Regions from separate parts of the Streptomyces sp. NBC_00457 genome, predicted to be linked through region 2. Evidence: predicted binding sites of a transcription regulator. Region 2 holds the regulator's gene; the other holds the start of a gene.
The links. Region 2 encodes HspR, which represses chaperone genes until heat shock. Its sites were predicted from a motif close to TTGAGNNNNNNNNNCTCAA; they were not measured.
Positions count from the first base shown of each region.

Region 1: a site for HspR is predicted at 2,968-2,986, ahead of dnaK (molecular chaperone DnaK). Genes of this name have one in related genera too.

Region 1 is NZ_CP107905.1:2,248,850-2,260,130, reverse strand. Features, by position in the region: gene OG828_RS10315 (ATP-binding protein) at 1-364, shown strand, start outside; gene OG828_RS10310 (vWA domain-containing protein) at 528-2,330, shown strand; gene OG828_RS10305 (OsmC family protein) at 2,395-2,823, shown strand; gene dnaK (molecular chaperone DnaK) at 3,033-4,898, shown strand; gene narJ (nitrate reductase molybdenum cofactor assembly chaperone) at 5,003-5,473, opposite strand; gene OG828_RS10290 (nitrate reductase subunit beta) at 5,473-6,900, opposite strand; gene OG828_RS10285 (molybdopterin-dependent oxidoreductase) at 6,900-9,983, opposite strand; gene OG828_RS10280 (SAM-dependent methyltransferase) at 10,061-10,876, opposite strand; gene OG828_RS10275 (helix-turn-helix domain-containing protein) at 10,913-11,281, opposite strand, start outside.
Region 2 is NZ_CP107905.1:5,174,373-5,185,653, reverse strand. Features, by position in the region: gene OG828_RS23540 ((Fe-S)-binding protein) at 1-895, opposite strand, end outside; gene OG828_RS23535 (MraY family glycosyltransferase) at 1,100-2,119, shown strand; gene dnaK (molecular chaperone DnaK) at 2,214-4,061, shown strand; gene grpE (nucleotide exchange factor GrpE) at 4,058-4,702, shown strand; gene dnaJ (molecular chaperone DnaJ) at 4,739-5,911, shown strand; gene OG828_RS23515 (heat shock protein transcriptional repressor HspR) at 5,917-6,366, shown strand; gene OG828_RS23510 (fibronectin type III domain-containing protein) at 6,450-8,171, opposite strand; gene OG828_RS23505 (fibronectin type III domain-containing protein) at 8,189-10,159, opposite strand; gene OG828_RS23500 (sugar ABC transporter substrate-binding protein) at 10,455-11,281, shown strand, end outside.

The sequences.
Region 1 (11,281 bases), 2.9 Mb from region 2:
GCACGCCGTGGCCTTCTGCGGCTACGTCAAGATCGTGCGCAGCCAGTACGGCATCGAGGCGATCATCAAGGGCGACGCGCGCTGGCCGCACCGGATGCAGGACCGCGACCTGCTCTACTACCTCGCCGAGTCGTTCCGCGGGCGGCTGGTCAAGGAGCTGCCGGCCAGCAAGGAGCACCTGTCGGCGAGCGGGCAGCAGATGGCGTACCGCGCCAAGTCGCTGCTTGTGCAGCTCGCCGAGATCTCGGTGGAGGTCGCGCAGAGCGTCATCGCCCCGGACACCGACGGCAACCCCCTCCTGCCGGCCTGGTTCCTGGTCGAAGCGGCCCGCGACATGCCCCGCCTGGTGGAGGCGCGGCAGTGAGCGGAACGTGCGGTGCGAGGGGGCGGGAGATGGCTGGCCGCGGCGTGGGCCGGCCCTGTGCTGCGCCGCCGCGCAAACTGCCGCCCGGTAAGCAGCCGTCGCGCAAGCGGCCGTCGCGCAAGCAGCAGCTGCGCGAGGAGCCGCTGCGGAAGGGGCCGCCGAGGTGAGCCGTACCCGCGGTGCCAAGCAGGCCAAGAAGGACCTCGCGGCCGAGGCGTTCGCGGAGGGTATGCGGCTGGTGCGGGCCAACCGGGCGCTGGCCGCGGTCGGGTTCAGCACCTGCCGCAAGGAGGACTGCCCGCTCGCACCCGCCTCCGGGCTCGTCCGCGTCGACTCCGACGGGATCCTGCACGCCCACCCCACCCGCCGCGCCGACCCCGCCGACTGGGCCTGGGCGATCGCCCACGGCATCATCCACCTCGGCTTCGGCCACGTCCCGGCGAAGGAGGGCCGCCGTACCCAGCCCGACCGGTACGACCTCGCCGCTCGCTGCGCCGTCGTCAACCGCTTCCTGCTCGGCTTCTCCATCGGCCGGACCCCCGACGCCCTGCCGCCCGGCTACCCCGACGGCGACGAGGAGCAGCTCGCCGCCCGCTGGCGCCGCGACGGCATCCCGGGCGCGTACGAGCACTGCGGCACGGCCGGTGGCGACCCGGACCAGCTCCTGGTGCCGTGGGACACCTGGATGGGCGGCACCCCGAAGAACTGGCAGCTGGACTTCGCGCACGCCCTCACCCGCACCGTGGCCACCGCCATGGACGTGGCCGGCGGCCGCCGCGACTCGATGCGCGGCGGCCCCACGCGGCTCCAGCCCTGGGAGCGTGCCCTGAGCTGGTTCGTCTCCTCCTACCCGCTGCTCGGCGGCATCGCGGCCGGCGTCACCCTGGTCGCCGACGCCGAACTCGCCCGCGCCCACGGCATCTCCGTCGCCGCCGTCGACGCGGAGGCGGCCGAGATCTACATCAATCCCCTGCGCGAACTCGACGACGAGGAATGGCGGTTCGTCCTCGCCCACGAGATGCTGCACGCCGCCCTGCGCCACGGCGACCGCTGCGGCCCCCGCGACCCGTATCTGTTCAACGTCGCCTGCGACTACGTCATCAACGGCTGGCTGACCGAGATGCAGATCGGCACCATGCCCGACGGACTGCTCCACGACCCCGGCCTGGGGGGCCTCTCCGCCGAGGAGGTCTACGACCGTATCGCCGGCGACCTGCGCCGGATGCGCCGTCTGTCCACCCTGCGCGGCAAGGGCGTGGGCGACATCCTCGGCGGACCGCTCGGCAGCCCGCGCGACTATGTCGACCTGGACGAGTTCTACCGCCGGGGCCTGTGCCAGGGTCTCGACCTGCACCAGCAGCAGGAGCGCGGCTTCCTGCCCGGCGGCCTGGTCGAGGAAATCCGCGCACTGAGCCATCCGCCGCTGCCTTGGGACGCCCAACTGGCCCGCTGGTTCGACGAGTTCGTGCCCCGTCCGGAGCCGGTACGGTCGTACGCCCGCCCCTCGCGCCGCCAGTCCTCCACCCCCGACATCCCGCGCGCGGGCCGCTACTTCCCGCCCGAGGAGATCGCCCGCTGCACCTTCGGCGTCGTCCTGGACACCTCCGGCTCCATGGACCGCACGCTGCTCGGCAAGGCGCTCGGTGCCATCGCCTCGTACGCCGAGGCCCGCGACGTACCGGCCGCACGCGTCGTCTTCTGCGACGCGGCCCCGCACGACGCCGGGTTCCTGCCGGTCACCGAGATCGCCGGACGCGTGCGGGTGCGCGGCCGCGGCGGTACGGTCCTCCAGCCCGGGATCGACCTGCTGCACCGGGCGGACGACTTCCCGCCGGGCGCCCCCATGCTGGTGATCACGGACGGCGACTGCGACACGCTCCGGGTCCGGCGTGAGCACGCCTATCTGATTCCCCAGGGCGCCCGACTGCCGTTCACCGCACGTGGGCCGGTGTTTCGCGTGCGGTGAGCCGGAATGTGATCGGATGGGGCCACGGAACCCCGCAACGGGACCCCATGCGAAAGGAAGAACCGTGGCAACCACGCGCTCCGCACACACGGTCTGGGAAGGCAACCTTCTCGAGGGCAACGGCGTCGTCACCTTCGACTCCTCCGGGGCCATCGGCGAGCAGCCGGTCACGTGGGCTTCGCGCGCCCAGGACGCGAACGGCAAGACCAGCCCCGAGGAGCTGATCGCCGCCGCCCACTCCAGCTGCTTCTCCATGGCCTTCTCGAACATGCTCGCCAAGGCCGGTACGCCGCCGACCAAGCTCGTCACCTCGGCGGATGTGTCCTTCCAGCCGGGTGAGGGGATCACCGGGATCCACCTCACCGTCGAGGGCACGGTTCCGGGGATCGACAACGACACGTTCGTCGCCACGGCGGAGGAGGCGAAGGTGGGGTGCCCGGTGAGTCAGGCGCTCACGGGGACGACGATCACGCTGTCGGCCAAGCTCGCCTGACGGTCGCCTGGGGGCGGGGACGGTTCGTTGTCGGCTGCGGCTGCGGCTGCGTCGTGGCTGGTCGCGCAGTTCCCCGCGCCCCATGGCGGCGTTGCTGTGCCCCTCTCTGGAAATGACCCGGTGCCTCTCTGGGTACCCGTCCCATTGACAACAGCGCACTCAAGTTTTGTGCTGGAGTTCGGGAGCGGCCCTGGCGGAAGGGGACAGCGATGGCACGTGCGGTCGGAATCGATCTCGGGACCACGAACTCGGTGGTCGCCGTCCTGGAGGGCGGCGAACCCAGCGTCGTCGCCAACGCGGAGGGGGCCAGGACCACACCGTCGGTCGTGGCCTTCGCGAAGAACGGCGAGGTGCTCGTCGGTGAGGTGGCCAAACGGCAGGCCGTGACGAACGTGGAGCGCACCGCTCGCTCCGTGAAGCGGCACATGGGCGACGGGAGCTGGCGGTTCCCGGACCAGGGCGACATCGACGGCACCCGCTACCGGGCCCAGGAGCTGTCCGCCCGTGTCCTGCAGAAGCTGAAGCGGGACGCGGAGTCCTACCTCGGCGAGGACGTCACCGACGCGGTGATCACCGTACCGGCGTACTTCGACGACGCCCAGCGGCAGGCGACCAAGGAGGCCGGGGAGATCGCGGGCCTGAAGGTGCTGCGGATCATCAACGAGCCGACGGCCGCCGCGCTCGCCTACGGCCTCGACCGCGGCGAGGAGCAGACCGTGCTGGTCTTCGACCTCGGCGGCGGCACCTTCGACGTGTCGCTACTGGAGATCGGCGACGGCGTCATCGAGGTCAAGGCCACCAACGGCGACACGCACCTCGGCGGCGACGACTGGGACCAGCGGGTCGTGGAATACCTGGTCAAGCGGTTCAAGGGGTCGTACGGCATCGACCTCGGCAACGACAAGATGGCGCTGCAACGGCTGCGCGAGGGCGCCGAGAAGGCCAAGATCGAGCTGTCGTCGTCCACCGAGACCACGATCAACCTCCCCTACATCACCGCCTCCGCCGAGGGGCCGCTCCACCTCGACGAGAAGCTGACCCGCGCCCAGTTCCAGGAGCTGACCGCCGATCTCCTCGACCGCTGCAAGACCCCCTTCCACCAGGCGGTCAAGGACGCCGGCATCAAGCTCTCCGCGGTCGACCATGTGATCCTCGTCGGCGGCTCGACCCGGATGCCCGCGGTCACCGAACTCGTCAAGGAACTCACCGGCAAGGACCCGCACAAGGGCGTCAACCCGGACGAGGTCGTCGCGGTCGGCGCCGCCCTCCAGGCCGGTGTCATCCGCGGTGACGTCAAGGACGTCCTGCTGCTCGACGTCACCCCGCTGTCCCTGGGCATCGAGACCAAGGGCGGCATCATGACCAAGCTCATCGAGCGCAACACCACGATCCCGACCCGGCGTTCGGAGATCTTCACCACCGCCACCGACAACCAGCCCTCGGTCGGCATCCAGGTCTACCAGGGCGAACGCGAGATCGCCGCCTACAACAAGAAGCTCGGCGTCTTCGACCTCACCGGACTGCCGCCCGCCCCGCGCGGGGTGCCGCAGATCGAGGTCGCGTTCGACATCGACGCCAACGGCATCATGCACGTCTCCGCCAAGGACCTCGCCACCGGCCGCGAGCAGAAGATGACCGTCACCGGCGGCTCGGCCCTCCCCAAGGACGACATCGACCGCATGATGCGGGAGGCCGAGCAGTACGCGGAGGAGGACCGCAACCGCCGTGAGGCCGCGGAGACCCGCAACCAGGCCGAGCAACTCGTCTACCAGACCGAGAAGTTCCTGCGGGAGAACGAGGACAAGGTCCCCGCCGACACGAAGTCGGAGGTCGAGTCCGCGATCACCGAACTCAAGGAACTCCTGGAGCGCGACGCCGAGACCAGCGAACTGCGCACCGGCGTCGAGAAACTCGCCTCCGTCAGCCAGAAGATGGGCCAGGCGATGTACGCCCAGGCCCAGCAGACACCGACGGAGGACGCCGGTCAGCAGGGCTCGCCGCAGGACGAGGAGGGGGTGGTGGACGCGGAGATCGTCGACGACGAGCGGGACGACCAGAAGGGTGGCGCGGCGTAAGCGTTCCGCGGAAGGCCGTCGGTCGGCTGCGGCGCCGTTGTGGCTGGTCGCGCCCACGCGGCGGAGCCGCAAATTGACACAGCCCCGCGCCCCTTCGGGGCGCGTCAGTCCAGCGTCGCGCACACCGCGTCCAGGACGCAGGCGTACGGGGTGCCGAAGTCGGTGAGGTGGGAACGGAGTTGTTGCAGGGCGGTGCGGTGGTCGGTGAGGAGGTCGGTGTTGCCGGTGCGGGAGGCGAACTCCAGGACCGCGGGCAGGAAGTCCGGCAGTTCCTCGCCGGTGAACTCCAGGCCGTGGGCGCGGTAGAGCTCCTTGAAGCGGACCAGGGACATGCCCCGGCGCCGGGTGTCGCCGTCGTGCCACCAGCTCAGGTACAGGCTGTGGCGGTTGTCGAAGTCGAAGACCTGGACGTAGTGCGCGGCCAGCTGCTGCGGGTCGGTCACCGCGGCGTGGTCGGTGAACTCCCGTAGCTGCGGGGCGGCTTCGCGCAGCAGCGGAAGCCGGGCGCGGAACTCGTCGTCGGGGTAGGTGAGACAGAGCGCCGCCGCCTGGTAGAGCACCTCGAACGTGGGCATCAGGTCTCCTCCTCCTTTTCCACGGACACGAGCGGCAGATGGATACGGCCCCCGGAGTCCCGGCCGAACGGCCCGTCGCCGCCCATGCCGGGCCCGCCGTCGTGGTCGAGGCTGCACCCGCCCGGGAGCGCCGACTCCTCCAGCCGTCGCGCGTCTGAGACACCCGCCGTCGGGATCACATACCGGTCCTCGTACTCGGCGATCGCCAGCAGCCGGTACATCTCCTCGATCTCGTCGGCCCGCATGCCGACGGCGCGCGCTACCGACGGATCGGGCTCCTCGCCGAGGTTGATGGCGCGCATGTGGGAGCGCATCGCGGCGAGCTTCTCCAACGACGCCCGGACCGGGGCGACATCGCCCGCGGTGAAGAGCTCCGCCAGATACTCCAGCGGAATGCGCAGGGTGTCGATCGCGCCGAACAGGTTCCGCGCGTCCTCGCCGTCGTGCCCGGTCTCCGTCAGCGCCTCGACCACCGGCGACAGCGGCGGGATGTACCAGACCATCGGCATGGTGCGGTACTCGGGATGCAGCGGAAGCGCCACCCGGTACCTGCTGATCAGCGCGTGCACGGGCGACCGCCGGGCCGCCTCCACCCAGTCGTACGGGATCCCCGCCCCCGCACAGGCCCGCCGCACCCCGGGATCCTCCGGGTCGAGGAAGACGCCCAACTGCGCCGCGTACAGCTCCTGTTCGTCGGGCACGGAAGCCGCGGCCGTCACCCTGTCCGCGTCGTACAGCACCACCCCGAGATAGCGGAGCCGCCCCACGCACGTCTCCGAGCAGACCGTCGGCAGCCCCACCTCGAGGCGCGGAGAGCACAGCGTGCACTTCTCGGCCTTGCCGGTGCGGTGGTTGAAGTAGACCTTCTTGTACGGGCATCCCGTCACGCACATCCGCCGGCCCCGGCAGCGGTCCTGGTCGACGAGGACGATGCCGTCCTCCTCCCGCTTGTACATCGCGCCGGACGGACAGGCGGCCACACAGGACGGGTTGAGGCAGTGCTCGCAGATGCGCGGCAGATAGAACATGAAGGTCTGCTCGAACTCGAAACGCACCTTGTCGGCGGCCTGTTGGCGGACCCGCTCGACCATCGGATCGTTCTCGTAGTCGTAGGTCCAGGGCTCGTGGTAGTCCTTGATCTCCGGGAGTACCGGCTGGGAGATGCTGCCCGCGAGCCTCTTGAAACGGCCGCCCGCCTTCAGCTTCAGCGCACCGCGCCGGTTCAGCCGCCAGCCGCCCTGCCACGTCTCCTGGTCCTCGTAGCGGCGCGGATAGCCCTGGCCGGGGCGGGTCTCGACGTTGTTGAACCAGATGTGCTCCATGCCCTGGCGGTCGGTCCACGCCTGTTTGCAGGTCACCGAGCAGGTGTGGCAGCCGATGCACTTGTCGAGGTTCATCACCATCGCGATCTGGGCCATGGGGCGCATCAGGACTCGACCCCCTGGCTGCGGCGGCGGAGCACCGTCACCTCGTCGCGCTGGTCGCCCGTGGGGCCCAGGCAGTCGAACGCCCAGGAGAGCTGGGCGTAGCCGCCGACCAGGTGGGACGGCTTGAGGAGCAGCCGGGTCGGCTCCGTCTTCGGTACGCCCACTGTGCGTTCCTGCGCGTGATGCGTGTAGACGGTGCCGTGCGGGATGCGGTGCGAGACGACGGCGCGGGCGACGACGACGCCGTCGCTGTCGACCGTCTCGATCCAGTCGTCGTCCTTGACGCCGATCGCGTCCGCGTCCTGCGGAGACATCCAGATGTGCCGGTCGCCATGGGAGAGCGCCAGCATGAAGAGGTGGTCCTGGTACTCGGAGTGGAGGGACCACTTGTCGTGCGGGGTGAGGTAACGGACCGTCACCTCGCGTTGGCCGTCCGGCCCGACGCGGGGTTCGCCGACGAGCCGGTTCATGTCCAGGGGAGGCCGGTACACCGGGAGCGCCTCGCCCAGCTCATGGATCCAGTCGTGGTCCAGGAAGAAGTGCTGGCGCCCGGTGATGGTGTGCCAGGGCTTGAGGTGGGAGGGGCGGCCGTCGTACGCCGTGCCGTTCAACTGCCGTAGATCCTCGACCTCTTCGGTCGGGGCGGTGAACTTCTCGCCGATCGCCGTGTAGTCACGCTCCACCACGGTCAGGTGGGGCATCGTCCTCCCGGGCACGGGGTCGCACTCCCCGCGCTTCCAGTCCCTCACCACCCCTCCCGGCTGGGCGATCTCGCCCGGCGTGTCGTGCTGGAGCGGCGACGCGACCAGGTCCTTGCGCACCCCGAGATGGCCGACGGCCAGCTCGCTCAGCCTCTCTGCCAGCGCCTTGAACGTGTCGAAGTCGGTCGCGGCGGGCAGGACGACGTCCGACAGCAGCGTCGACGAGGTCTGCCGGAAGTCCAGCGACAGCAGCAGATCGAGCTTGCCCTCGGGCGCCTCGTCCCGCCAGGTCACATCCCGCGGGCGCTCGCCGGGCTCGGCCTCCCGCGCGCTCAGCGACGACTGCGTGCCCAGCAGATGCCTGGTGAAGTACTCGGCACCCGTCGCCGACGAGCCCAGCGGATCGGCCCGCCACAGCGTCAGCACGCGCGGCCAGTTCTCCGGCGCGTCCGGGTCCTCGCACGCGAACTTCAGGGTCCCGGCGCGGAGTTCGGCCACCACCCGCGACACCGGATCGCCGAACGCCCCGCCCAGCTCCAGCGGATTGCGGTCGAAGGTCGGATACGACGGCATCCACCCCGAACGCACCGACAGGGCAAGGCAGTCCGCGCCCGTCATCCCCGCGAACCGGCCCTCACCCAGCGGCGAGGCGAGCACGTCGGCGGTGAACCGGTCGTAGCGCCACTGGTCGGTGTGGAGGAACCAGTACGCGGTGCCGCTCATCTGGCGCGCCGGACCCGACCAGTCGGAGGCGGCGGCCGGCGTCGTCCAACCGGTCACCGGACAGCACTTCTCCTGGCCCGCGTAGTGTGCCCAGCCGCCGCCGTTGCGGCCCTGGCAGCCGGTGAGCTGGAGAAGGGCGAGGAAGGCGCGGTGGATCGTCTCGGAGTGGAACCAGTGGTTCGTCCCCGCGCCCGTCAGGATCATGCAGCGGCCCTTGGACCGCTCGGCCGTCCGCGCGAACTCCCGGGCGATCTTCACGCACTTGGCCGCCGGAACGGATGTGTGCGCCTCCTGCCAGGCGGGCGTGCAGGGCGTGCCGGCGTCCTCGTAGGAGGCGGGCCAGCGGCCGGGCAGGCCGTGGCGGAAGATGCCGTACTGGGCGAGGAGCAGGTCGAAGACCGTGGTGACCAGGGGGCCCTCGGCGCCGCCGAGCCGGGTCGCCGGGACTCCCCGCCGCAGGACGTCCCCCCGCCCCTGACCGTGCTCGCCGCCCTCGGTGTCGAAGCGCGGGAGCAGCACCGCCACGCCTCCGGCCGCCTGATGGCCGTACAGGCTCAACTGCGGTTCGATCGAGCCGAGTTCGAGATTCCAGTTGCCCTTGTCCGAGTCGGTCCAGCGGAAGCCGAGCGAGCCGTTCGGGACGACGGCCCGTCCGCTCGCCGCGTCCAGCACGACCGTCTTCCACTGCGCACCCTCGCCCTTGTGCCCCAGATCGGTGGCGCGCAGGAACTTCCCCGGGACGTAGGCGCCGTCCCGTTCGGTCAGGGTCACCAGGAAGGGCAGGTCGGTGAACTTCCGTACGTAGTCCGCGAAGAACGGCGTCTCGCGGTCGACGAAGAACTCCCTGAGGATGACGTGGCCCATGGCGAGCGCGAGGGCGCCGTCCGTGCCGGGGTGCGGATGCAGCCACTCGTCGGCGAACCTCGCGTGGTCCGCGTTGTTCGCGTCGTCGGGGGCGACGACCACGACCTTCTGGCCGCGGTAGCGGGCCTCCGCCATCCGGTGCGCGTCGGGTGTGCGGGTCACCGGGACGTCGGAGCCCCACATCATCAGATACGCGGCGTCCCACCAGTCGCCCGACTCCGGTACGTCCGTCCGGTCGCCGAAGACCTGCGGCGAGGCGACAGGCACGTCCGCGTACGACAGCATCGGGGCGCCGATCAGCGCGTGGAAGCGGGCGCCCGCCGCGTGCGACACCATCGACATCGCCGGGACGGGCGAGAAGCCGGCGATGCGGTCGGGGCCGTACGCCTTGATGGTGTGGACATGCGCGGCGGCGACGATCTCGACCGCCTCGTCCCAGCCGGCGCGGACCAGGCCGCCCGTGCCGCGGGCCCGCTGGTAGCGGCGGCGGCGCGCAGGGTCCCGCTGGATGTCGGCCCAGGCGAGGACGGGGTCCCGCAGGCGTTCCTTCGCCTCCCGGTACATCCGCAGGAGCACACCGCGGACGTACGGGTAGCGCACCCGGGTGGGAGGGTAGGCGGACCGGGAGAAGGCGGCGTCCCGCGGGCAGCCGCAGGGCTCGACGGCGTCCGCCTCCCGGTCGCCGGTCAGAGCGGTGCCGTGCAGGTCGGGGGAGGGCGTGCCGGAGCGGAAGAACCGGCCGGTGCGCAGCAGGAACGCGGCCGGCTCGGCGGGCGGCATCTGCGTGTCGGTCACGTGCGCTCCCTTGCTTGCCCCGCCATCAAACCTAGGGGCGAGCAGGGGAGCGCACCTGTTCACGGCGCCCGTACGGGTCAGGCCTTACGGGCGACTCCCGCGTACACCGGCACGATGCCCTCGGCCTGGACCGCCACGTCCTCCGGCTCCGGCCGCCAGCCCGTCACCGGGATCACACCGGGGCCCAGCAGCTCCAGGCCGTCGAAGAAGCGCGAGAACTCGGCGAGCGAACGGGGGAAGAACGGGGTGCCGCTGCGCCGGAAGTTCTCCGCCGCCTTCCCGATCGCCTCCGGGCTGAGGTCGGGAGTGACCTGGGACAGGACCAGGTAGCTGCCCGGGGCGAGCGCGGCGACGTACTTCCGCAGCAGTCCGTACACGTCGTCGCCGTCGGGGTCGTCGCCCAGGTAGTGCGTCAGCGCGACCAGCGACAGCGCCACCGGCGCACCGAGGTCCAGGGACTCCCCGGCCCGGCTCAGCAGGCTGTCGATGTCACGGACGTCGGCGTGCACGTACTCGGTCGCGCCCTGGGCCGAGCCGTGCAGCAGGGCCTCCGCGTGCCGCAGGACGATCGGGTCGTTGTCGGCGTACACCACCTTCGACTCCGGCGCGACCTGCTGGGCCACCTGGTGCAGATTGGGTTCGGTGGGGATGCCCGTGCCGATGTCCAGGAACTGGCGGATCCCCGCCTGCGCCACCGTCCGCGTCGCCCGGTGCATGAAGCGGCGGTTGGCGCGCGCCCCGCGCAGCACCGTGCCGTCGACGGCCAGGATCCTGCGGGCCAGCTCCTCGTCCACCGGGTAGTTGTCCTTGCCGCCCAGCCACCAGTCGTAGACCCGGGCGGGATGCGGACGGCTGGTGTCGATGCGGGCGAACTCGGCCTCGGAACCGGTCATGCGGTGTCTTCTCCTACGACTTCGGGTCGGGGTGGCTCAGCAGTTGCCGCGGTGGTCCCGCAGGATCTTCTTGGTCTGCTCGGCGGACGCGGCACGCGCCGTCATGTGGTCCAGCACCTCCAGGTGCGTGGAGACCTCCGTGCGGGAGTCGAGATACAGCGCGCCGGTCAGATACTCGGTGAAGACCATGTCGGGAAGCTCGGGCTCGCCGAACCGGAACAGCGTGAACGGCGCGTACGTCCCCGGGTGCGGGCCCGCCCTGAACTCGGCGACCTGGAGGGTGACGTGGTCGCGCTCGGCGAACTCCAGCAGCTTGTCGATCTGTTCGCGCAGGACGGAGCCGTCGTCGCTCACAGGACGGAGCAGGACCGTTTCATCCATGATCACCCACAGGTGGGGGTGGTC
Region 2 (11,281 bases):
AGTCCAGCAGGCCCTTCCAGGAGAACTGCTCGACCTGCGAGACACCGAAGACGTCGTCCTCGCCGGGGTCGGTGAAGTCGATCGGCTTGCCGCCCGACGTCATCGGCAGCAGCTCGCCCAGCGCGGTGCCGCCCTTGGCGTCGCGCTTGAAGTAGATGTTCGGGAAGGCCAGGAAGCGGTGCCAGGCCACGCCCATGTCGGTCTTCAGGGCGACCACGATCATCCAGATGAACGAGGTCGAGACCTTCAGGCCGGCGAAGAAGTACGTGAGGTTCTGGAGCGTGGAGAGGTCCATGCCCTCCAGCCACGACACCACCGGGTACGAGATGAAGAACGACGCCTCGTAGCTCTCGACGTGGTGCTGGGCGCCCTCCAGCGCGTGCAGCATGAAGATGCAGACGCCGACGATCAGGATGACCGTCTCGACGAAGTACGCCTGGCCGGTGTTGGAGCCCGCGAAGCGGGACTTGCGGCCCGGCTTGTTCGCCTTGCTGAGCTGCCGGATGACGATCAGCGCCAGGATGCCGAGGACCGTCATGGTGCCGATGAACTCGACGAAGACGTTGTACGGCGCCCAGTTCCCGATGATCGGCAGCACCCAGTCGGCCTGGAAGAGCTGCCCGACGGCGTTCACGATCGTCAGCAGCAGCGTGTAGAAGCCGATGGCCACGAACCAGTGCGCGACGCCGATGACGCCCCAGCGGTTCATCCGGGTATGGCCGAGGAACTCCTTGACCACGGTGACGAGGCGCTGCACCGGCTCGTCGGTGCGGGTGCCCGCGGGCACGCTCTGGCCGAGCCGCATGAAGTTGAGGATCTGCAGGGTGGCGCGGGTGAACAGGGCCACGCCGACCACGATCAGAACCAGCGACACGATGATCGCGGCGAGTTGCATTTCGGGGCTCCTCGGGCCTGCGAGAGGGGCTTCGTCGAGAGGTCTCAAGAGATTACTAAGCGGTAACTTAATCAGTTCCGAGACTACCCCTATCTTCCGCCGCACTGTAGCCGGGCGTGCGGTGATCTGTGTCGCTGAGGGTTGCCTCAGGAGTCGACCGTGTTATTCATGATAATTAGGGCAATTCATGACTAATTTAAGAGGGTGATCTACGGGATCGTCGCCGCCTCAGCCGCCTTTCTCCTCGCCGCCGTCCTCGCGGCCCTGTTCCGGCTGCCCGCCCAGCGGATCGGGCTGATCGACCGGCGGTGGCAGCGGCCCGTCCCCGTGGTCGGCGGGGTGGCCGTCGTGGTCGCGACCTGTGTCGTGGCCGGCGCGGGGAACTGGACGCGGTACGCGCCCCTGGGGGACGGGGTCGGCGGGCTGGTCGTGGCCGCCGCCGTCGTCGCCGGGCTGGGGCTGATCGCCGACTTCCGGCGGGTGAAGCTGCGGTTCCTTGTCGGCGGTACGGCCATCGCGGCGGCCTGCGTGGTGCCGTACGCCGAGACCGGGCTCTTCGTCGGCGTGCTCGCCGTCGGCTGGATCGTCTTCGTGGCCGTCGGGTTCCGGGCACTCGATCACGCGGACGCGCTGGCGGGGACCGTCGGGGTGGTGACCGCCTTCGGGGCCGGGGCCATCGCCGCCGCCGAAGTCATGGACGGTCTTGCGGTGTTGCTGAGCGTGCTGGCCGCCGCGCTGACCGGGTTCCTCATGCACAACTGGCCGCCCGCGCGCGTGGCACTCGGTTCGTGCGGGTCGCTGTTCACCGGGTTCCTGCTCGCCTCGACGGCCGTGTTCACACGGGCCGGCGGCGATCCGTTGTCCGACGCGGGCGTGCTGTTCGCCCTCGCCGCGGTCGCGGGCGCCGATGTCGTACTCGTGATGCTGTCCCGCCGCTTCGCCGGGCGGCCCCTGCTGCGGCGCGGGCCCGACCATCTCGCGCACCGGCTGCGGCGGCTCGGGCTCACCCCGCAGGGGGCGGTGGTCATCCTGGCCCTCTGCGCGTTCGCGGCGGTGGCCGTCGGGGTGCTGGTGCATGTCGGGTGGGTGGGGGAATCGGCGGTGGTGTGGGTGGCCGGCGGTGCCGTGGTGGTCGTGGTGGGGCTGCTCGGGGTGCCGGTGTACGGGCCTCGCCGGTCCGCTTCTCCGCAGGTCACGGGCCAGTTGCGTGTAAGGAACGGATAAGAGTTGAGCCTCACAGACTCAGGTCTGTTGACCGCAGGGAAGCCGTCGTGCACACTTGAGTCCGTTCCACTCAAGTCAGCTGGAGGAATCAACCATGGCACGTGCGGTCGGCATCGACCTGGGCACGACTAACTCCGTCGTCAGCGTTCTGGAGGGCGGTGAGCCCACCGTCATCACCAACGCCGAGGGCGCCAGGACCACGCCGTCCGTCGTCGCCTTCGCCAAGAACGGCGAGGTGCTCGTCGGCGAGGTCGCCAAGCGCCAGGCGGTCACCAACGTGGACCGGACCATCCGCTCGGTGAAGCGGCACATGGGCACGGACTGGAAGATCGAGCTCGACAACAAGCCCTTCAACCCGCAGCAGATCTCCGCGTTCATCCTGCAGAAGCTGAAGCGCGACGCCGAGTCCTACCTGGGCGAGAAGGTGACCGACGCGGTCATCACCGTCCCCGCGTACTTCAACGACTCCGAGCGTCAGGCGACCAAGGAAGCCGGTGAGATCGCCGGTCTCAACGTCCTTCGTATCGTCAACGAGCCGACGGCCGCCGCTCTCGCGTACGGCCTCGACAAGGACGACCAGACGATCCTCGTCTTCGACCTCGGCGGCGGCACCTTCGACGTGTCCCTGCTGGAGATCGGCGACGGTGTCGTCGAGGTGAAGGCCACCAACGGTGACAACCACCTCGGTGGTGACGACTGGGACCAGCGCATCGTCGACTACCTGGTCAAGCAGTTCTCGGCCGGTCACGGCGTGGACCTGGGCAAGGACAAGATGGCCCTCCAGCGCCTCCGCGAGGCCGCCGAGAAGGCCAAGATCGAGCTGTCCTCCTCCACCGAGACCTCGATCAACCTGCCGTACATCACCGCCTCCGCCGAGGGCCCGCTGCACCTGGACGAGAAGCTCACCCGGGCGCAGTTCCAGCAGCTGACGGCCGACCTGCTGGAGCGCTGCAAGACCCCGTTCTTCAACGTGATGAAGGACGCCGGCGTCTCCATCAACGAGATCGACCACGTCGTCCTCGTCGGCGGCTCCACCCGTATGCCCGCCGTCGCCGAGCTGGTGCGCGAGCTGACCGGCGGCAAGGACGCCAACAAGGGTGTCAACCCGGACGAGGTCGTCGCCATCGGCGCCGCCCTGCAGGCCGGTGTCCTCAAGGGTGAGGTCAAGGACGTCCTGCTCCTCGACGTGACCCCGCTGTCCCTGGGTATCGAGACCAAGGGCGGCATCATGACCAAGCTGATCGAGCGCAACACCACGATCCCGACGAAGCGCTCCGAGATCTTCACCACGGCCGAGGACAACCAGCCGTCGGTGCAGATCCAGGTCTACCAGGGCGAGCGCGAGATCGCGGCGTACAACAAGAAGCTCGGGATGTTCGAGCTCACGGGCCTGCCGCCGGCCCCGCGCGGTGTCCCGCAGATCGAGGTCGCCTTCGACATCGACGCCAACGGCATCATGCACGTCACGGCCAAGGACCTCGGCACCGGCAAGGAGCAGAAGATGACCGTCACCGGCGGCTCCTCGCTGCCGAAGGACGAGGTCGACCGGATGCGCCAGGAGGCCGAGAAGTACGCGGAGGAGGACCACGCCCGCCGCGAGGCCGCCGAGTCCCGCAACCAGGGCGAGCAGCTCGTCTACCAGACGGAGAAGTTCCTCAAGGACAACGAGGACAAGGTCCCCGGCGAGATCAAGACCGAGGTCGAGGCCTCCGTCGAGGAGCTGAAGGAAGCCCTCAAGGGCGAGGACACCGCCGTCATCCGCACGGCCACCGAGAAGGTCGCGGCCGTCTCGCAGAAGCTCGGCCAGGCCATGTACGCCGACGCCCAGGCCGCGCAGGCCGAGGGCGGCCCGGAGGGTGCCACCGCCGGCGGCGCCAAGGCGGACGACGACGTCGTGGACGCCGAGATCGTGGACGACGAGCGCAAGGACGGTGCGGCGTGACCGAGGAGACCCCGGGCTTCGACGAGAAGCCCGACGTCCCCTCCGGCGCGACCCCCGACGACGCCGAGCCGCAGGCCGCTCCCGAAGAGGGGGCGGCCCCGGCCGGGGACGTGAACGCAGAAGCGGGCCTGCTGGCCCAGCTGGACCAGGCGCGTACGGCGCTCGGTGAGCGCACGGCCGACCTCCAGCGGCTCCAGGCCGAGTTCGCGAACTACCGCCGCCGGGTCGAGCGCGACCGGATCGCGGTCAAGGAGATCGCCATCGCGAACCTCCTGACCGAGCTCCTGCCCGTGCTCGACGACATCGGCCGCGCCCGCGACCACGGCGAGTTCGTCGGCGGATTCAAGTCCGTCGGGGAGTCGCTGGAGACCGTCGCGGCGAAGATGGGACTGCAGCAGTTCGGCAAGGAGGGCGAGCCCTTCGACCCGACGATCCACGAGGCGCTGATGCACTCCTACGCGCCGGACGTCACCGAGACGACCTGCGTCGCGATCCTCCAGCCGGGGTATCGCATCGGCGAGCGCACCATCCGCCCCGCGCGGGTGGCGGTCGCCGAGCCGCAGCCGGGCGCCCAGACCGTCAAGGCCGAAGAGGCCGAGGCCGGCGACGACAAGGAGAACGGTGGCCCGGACGAGGGCTGACGTTGAACTGACGACGAGAGAGGAGGGACGTCGAGGATGAGCACCAAGGACTTCATCGAGAAGGACTACTACAAGGTCCTCGGCGTCCCCAAGGACGCCACCGAGGCCGAGATCAAGAAGGCGTACCGGAAGCTCGCCCGCGAGTACCACCCGGACGCCAACAAGGGCAACGCCAAGGCCGAGGAGCGCTTCAAGGAGATCTCCGAGGCGAACGACATCCTCGGCGACCCCAAGAAGCGCAAGGAATACGACGAGGCACGCACCCTCTTCGGCAACGGCGGATTCCGCCCGGGGCCGGGCGCGGGCGGCGGCAACTTCAACTTCGACCTGGGCGACCTCTTCGGAGGCGCCCCCCAGGGCGGGGGTTCCGGAAGCTTCGGCGGCGGCATCGGTGATGTCTTCGGGGGCCTGTTCAACCGGGGCGGCGCCACCACGCGCACCCAGCCGCGACGCGGCCAGGACATCGAGTCCGAGGTCACCCTCAGCTTCACCGAGGCGATCGAGGGCGCGACGGTCCCGCTGCGGATGTCCTCGCAGTCACCCTGCAAGGCCTGCTCGGGCACGGGTGACGCGAACGGCAACCCGCGCGTCTGCCCGACCTGTGTGGGCACCGGCCAGGTGGCAAGGGGCTCCGGCGGAGGTTTCTCCCTCACGGACCCCTGCCCGGACTGCAAGGGCCGCGGCCTGATCGCGGAGAACCCCTGCGAGGTCTGCAAGGGCAGCGGCCGCGCCAAGTCGTCGCGCACCATGCAGGTCCGTATCCCGGCCGGGGTGTCGGACGGCCAGCGCATCCGCCTGCGCGGCAAGGGCGCACCCGGTGAACGGGGCGGCCCGGCAGGCGACTTGTACGTGGTCGTCCATGTCGACGCCCACCCGGTCTTCGGCCGCAAGGACGACAACCTCACCGTCACCGTCCCGGTGACGTTCACCGAGGCGGCACTGGGCGGAGAAGTCCGGGTCCCGACGCTGGGCGGCCCTCCCGTCACCCTGAAGCTGCCGCCGGGCACGCCCAACGGCCGCACCATGCGGGCGCGGGGCAAGGGCGCGGTCCGCAAGGACGGCACTCGCGGTGACCTGTTGGTCACCGTGGAGGTGAGTGTTCCGAAGGACCTGACGGGGAAGGCTCGTGACGCGCTAGAGGCGTACCGCGAGGCGACCGCGGGTGAGGATCCGCGGGCGGAGCTGTTCCAGGCCGCGAAGGGAGCTTGATGGAGATGGACGGCCGTCGACGCAACCCGTATGAACTGACCGAGGAGACCCCGGTCTACGTCATCTCGGTGGCGGCCCAGCTGTCCGGCCTGCACCCGCAGACGCTGCGTCAGTACGACCGCCTGGGCCTGGTCTCCCCGGACCGCACCGCCGGCCGGGGCCGCCGCTACTCGGCGCGCGACATCGAACTGCTCCGCACCGTGCAGCAGTTGTCACAGGACGAGGGCATCAACCTCGCCGGCATCAAGCGCATCATCGAACTGGAGAACCAGGTCGCCGCCCTGCAGTCCCGCGTCGCGGAACTCCAGGCGGCCCTGGACGGCGCCGCGGCGGCGATGCAGCAGCGCGAGGCGGCGGTGCACGCGTCGTACCGCCGCGATCTGGTGCCGTACCAGGAAGTGCAGCAGACCAGTGCGCTGGTGGTGTGGCGGCCGAAGCGGTCGTCCGAGCAGTAGGCGGGCTCAACACGCTCGAGGGGCCCGCATGCCGACCGCACTGTCGGTATGCGGGCCCCTTTGCTGTGAGGCGGGGTCGTGTCTCAGGCGGTCGGCGTGGTGATCGCGTAAGCCCCCGCGGGGGCGGTCTCCGTGCCGTCGGCGGCGACGGCCGTCACCCAGTAGAAGGACGTCGTGCCGCGCTTCGCGCCCGTGTCGATGAAGGACGTGTCGCTGTTGCCGAGGTCGGCGATCTTCTCGTATGCCGACGTGGCCGGGTTCCAGCGGTGGACGCGGTAGCCGCCGGCCGCCTCGGGGGCGGATGCGCCGAGCCCGGTCCAGGTCAGGGAGTTGCCCCCGTCGCCCTCCGGTGCCACCGCTTCCAGTTCCAGCGGGGAGCCCTCCGGCGTCGCCACACTCGGCGTGACGTCGAGTTCCGTCTCCACCACGATGTCGGCCTCGCCGGTCCACTTCCAGCTGGAGAGCCAGTTGTCGTCGTACGCGTCCACGAAGAAGCACGCCTCCTCGCCGTCCGGCAGGGTCGCGTACTCGTACGACGTGGTGTCGGCGAACAGCCACTCCACCTCGTGCACGGAGCAGACCTTCTCCTCCTCGTCGCCCACGAGTTCACCCCGGTAGACGAGGTACCGCCCGAGGTCGGGCGCCGGGTTGGGGTCCCAGCTCAGCGTGAAGCCGTACCCGGTCGGTGTGACCGTCAGCCCGGTCACCGCGGGCGGCGGGGTCCGGTCATAGCGGGTCGCCTCGACGGCGGCGGAGCGGACGGACTCGTTGCCCGCCGCGTCCAGGGCGGTCACCCGGTAGGTGTAGGAGCTTCCCTCGACCGCCGAAGTGTCCCGGTACGAGGCCTCGTTCGCGTCCCCGACCTTGACGTACGAGGTGCTCCAGATCGGCGCCCGGTACACGCGGTACGACGCCGCTCCGGTGACCGCGGTCCAGTCGAGCCGGAGTCCGTCCGCCACGGAGGTTTCCGCCAGGTCGGTGGGCGCGCCGGGGGCCGTGCGGTCGGCGGTGACGACGGCCTTGTCCGCCGTACCGGCCGACTCGTTGCCCGCCTTGTCGTAGGCGCGGACCTCGTAGTAGTACGTGTCACCGGTCACCGGAAGGGTGCTGTCGGTGTACGACGTCGACGTGGTCGTCTTCAGCGGAGTGCTGCCGAACGACGCACCCTTGAGGCGGCGGTAGACGCGGTATCCGGCGAGGTCCATCTCCTTGTTCTTGGCCCAGGTGAGCTTGGCCTTGCCGGTGGCCTGGTCGTACGACAGCGAAGTGCCGGTCGGGGTGAGGGGCTTGACCTTGTCGACGGTCGCGGACGTGCGGGGCGTGTAGGCGAACTTGACGCTCGCGCTGCCGGTCCAGTTGACGTAGTCGACGCGGATGCTGTGCTTGCCGGACGGGATCGTGAGGTTGACGGCCTTGGTGACCGTCGACGACACGTTCTTCCACAGGTCGATCTTGCGGACGCCGTCGACGTACACGCGGATGCCGTCCAGGGCGGAGGCGTTGAGGGCGAACGGGCCGCCGGAGCCGAAGTCCCTCGTCACCGTCCAGCGGACGCCGAAGTTGTTGCTCGGCAGGCCGGTGGCGGGGGCGCCCGTGCCCCAGTTCTGGTCGATCGCCGGGTCACAGTCGGTCTTCTTCGCCGTGCCGGAGAACGTGGTGTTCGCGAAGAACTGGCGCTTGAAGACGGGGGAAGTGCAGCTCACGGCCGCAGTGGCCGGGGCCGCGGTCGCGGCGAGGAGGCCGCCCGCGGTGGTGAGCACGACGGCGGTCGCGGTGACCGCCGTCGTGCGTCTGGCGTGGTTCATCGGGTCCTTCGGGGAGTTCAGGTTCCGGGTGTGGCAGAGACCTCGGGAGACAGCGCGGACTCCAGGCCGGCCTGGTTGAGCGTGGCGACGGCGTAGTAGTACGTCGTGCCGTTGGTCAGTCCGGTGTCGGTGTGGCGGTGGTCGGCGGTGTCGTAGGTCGCCTCGGCGTTCTCCTTGGTGACGCCGGGGCTGGTCGAGCGGTACACGCGGTAGCCGGTGACCGGGGACTGGCCATTGGGGGACGCCACGATGGCCCAGGTCAGCCGGACTTGTCCGTCGCCTGGCACGACCTCGTACACCTCGGTGGGCCCGGGCGGCCGGGTCTCGACCTGGCCCCCGCCCGCGGGAGGCAGCACGGAGTTCGAGGGGGCCGAGCGGATGCCGTATGTCGAGGTGGCGACCACCGCGTAGTAGTAGGTCCGATCGTCGGCGGTCGCCGTCATCTCGTACGACCTGGCGGTGGTCGTGGCGTACACGTTCGAGGCGTTGGTCGTGTCCACCGGCGTCGTGCGGGAGCGGTACACCGTGTAGCCGGACACGGGAACCGCGCCGCTCTGGTTCCAGACCAGGCTGATCCGGTCGCTGCCGGCGTCCGCGAGGATGCTGAGGCCCGGAGCCCCGGGCGCGCTGCTCGGACCGACCGTCCTGGTGCCGGGGACGCGGGCCCCGGCGTGGGACTCGTTGCCGGCCGCGTCCACGGCCGTCACCACGTAGATGTACGTTTCCCCCGCCACGCCGGTGGTGTCCCGGTAGGTGACCGTCTGCGTCGTGCCGACAAGCGTGCCGTAGGACTGGGACGACGTGGATCGGTAGACGCGGTAGGCGGCGGCGTCGCTGCCGATGCTCTGCCAGGTGAGCGTCACTCCGTCCTCGTCCTCCGCGACGACGTCGACCCCCTGCGGCACCGCCGGCGCCACCGTGTCCCGGGTCGCCCACACGACAGCGGAGAACACCGAGATGTTCCCGGCCGCGTCCAGCGCCCGCACCTTGTAGGCGAAGGGCACGTCGGCCGTCGCGTCCTTGTCGTCGTACGCCGCCGAACCGGTCACCGCGATGCGGGTGAAGGGGCCATCGGCGTTCGACGCGCGGTACACCTCGTACGAGGTGGCGCCGGAAACAGCCTGCCAGGAAAGAGAGTTGGCCGCCTTGGTCGACTTCGCCACGAGACTCTTCGGCGCGCCGGGGGCCGTGCTGTCGACGGTGGTGACCGGCTGGTCGGCGGTGCCCGTCGAGACGTTGCCCGCCTTGTCGACCGCGCGGACCTCGTAGTAGTAGGTGTCACCGGTCGGGGGCGGGGAGTTCGTGTACGACGTCGAAGTGGTCGTCGCGAGCGGCGTGCCCGGGTACGAACTCCCCTTCAGGCGCCGGTAGACCCGGTATCCGGCGAGGTCCATCTCCTTGTTCTTGGCCCAGGTGAGCTTGGCCTTGCCGGTGGCCTGGTCGTACGACAGCGAAGTGCCGGTCGGGGTGAGGGGCTTGACCTTGTCGACGGTCGCGGACGTGCGGGGTGTGTAGGCGAACTTGACGCTCGCGCTGCCGGTCCAGTTGACGTAGTCGACGCGGATGCTGTGCTTGCCGGACGGGATGGTGAGGTTGACGGCCTTGGAGACGGTCGTGGAGGTGTTCTTCCACAGGTCGATCTTGCGGACGCCGTCGACGTACACGCGGATGCCGTCCAGGGCGGAGGCGTTGAGGGCGAACGGGCCGCCGGAGCCGAAGTCTCTGGTCACCGTCCAGCGGACGCCGAAGTTGTTGCTCGGCAGGCCCGAGGTGGGGGCGCCGGACCACTTCTGGTCGATGGTGGTGTCGCAGTCCGTCTTCTTCGGAGTGCCCGAAAAGGTGGTGTTTGCGAAGAACTGCCGTTTGAAGACGGGGGAAGTGCAGCTGACGGCGGCGGAGGCGGGGGTGGTGGCGATGGTGGAGAGCAGGCCGCCGGCGGTGGCGAGCGCGACGGCGGTCGCGGTCGTCGTGCGTCTGGCTGAGTTCATTCGGTCCTCGGGTCGGGATCAGAGCGACGGAAAAGAGCTGCCCTGATCACGACTCGCGAGGTATGGCGTTGGTTGTACGGATCTCGATCACTGCTCGGGGTGCGTCGAATGGAGGGTCCGTAAAGGGGGTTTGGAGGCGAATCTTTCGGTTCTTCACAGGTCAAACGGAGGGTGATGTTGTCATCTCGTTAAGTAGTTCCGCTTGACGCGGGCGGGCGCGGGCGCGTTGGCTTTTCAGTCACCTGGGTCGCAATGCTGCGCCCACGTCCGGAAGACACCAGAAGTGAGCCCCTTCATGCGTCGTACCGCCATAGCTCTGGCCGCGTCCACGATGACCCTGTCGCTCGCCTCCTGCGGCGTGCTCAACGCATCAGGCGAGGCCAGTGACGCGAGCCCGACCAAGGGCAACGACATCACCGTGGGGCTGCTGCTGCCCGAGCGGGCGAACTCCCGCTACGAGAACTTCGACTACCCGATCATCAAGAAGAAGGTCGAGTCCCTCACCCGGAAGCAGGGCAAGGTCGACTACGACAACGCCGACGCGAGCGCCGCCAAGCAGGCGGACCAGCTGCAGAAGATGATCGACGACGGGGTCGATGTGATCCTGCTGGACGCGGTCGACTCGCACGCCATCGCGGACGGTGTGAAGAAGGCCAAGGATGCCGGTATCCCGGTCATCGCCTACGACCGGCTGGCCGAGGGCCCGATCGACGCGTACATCTCCTTCGACAACTCGCTGGTCGGCGAGGTCCAGGGCCGCACCCTCGTCGAGGCGCTGGGCAACGGCGAGGACGTCTCGAAGAAGATCGTCATGATGAACGGCTCGCCCACCGACCCGAACGCCAAGCAGTTCAAGGCGGGCGCGCTCGACGAGCTGACCGGCAAGGTGGACATCGAGGAGTCCTTCGACACCAAGGACTGGGATCCGAAGAACGCCGAGGCCAACATGGAGCAGGCCATCGCCAAGATCGGCGTGGACAACATCGCCGGTGTCTACTCCGCCAACGACGGCATGGCCGGCGGCATCGTCGACGCCCTGAAGGCCGCGGGCGTCACCGACATGCCGCCGATCACCGGGCAGGACGCCGAACTGGGCGCCGTGCAGCGGATCATCAGCGGCGA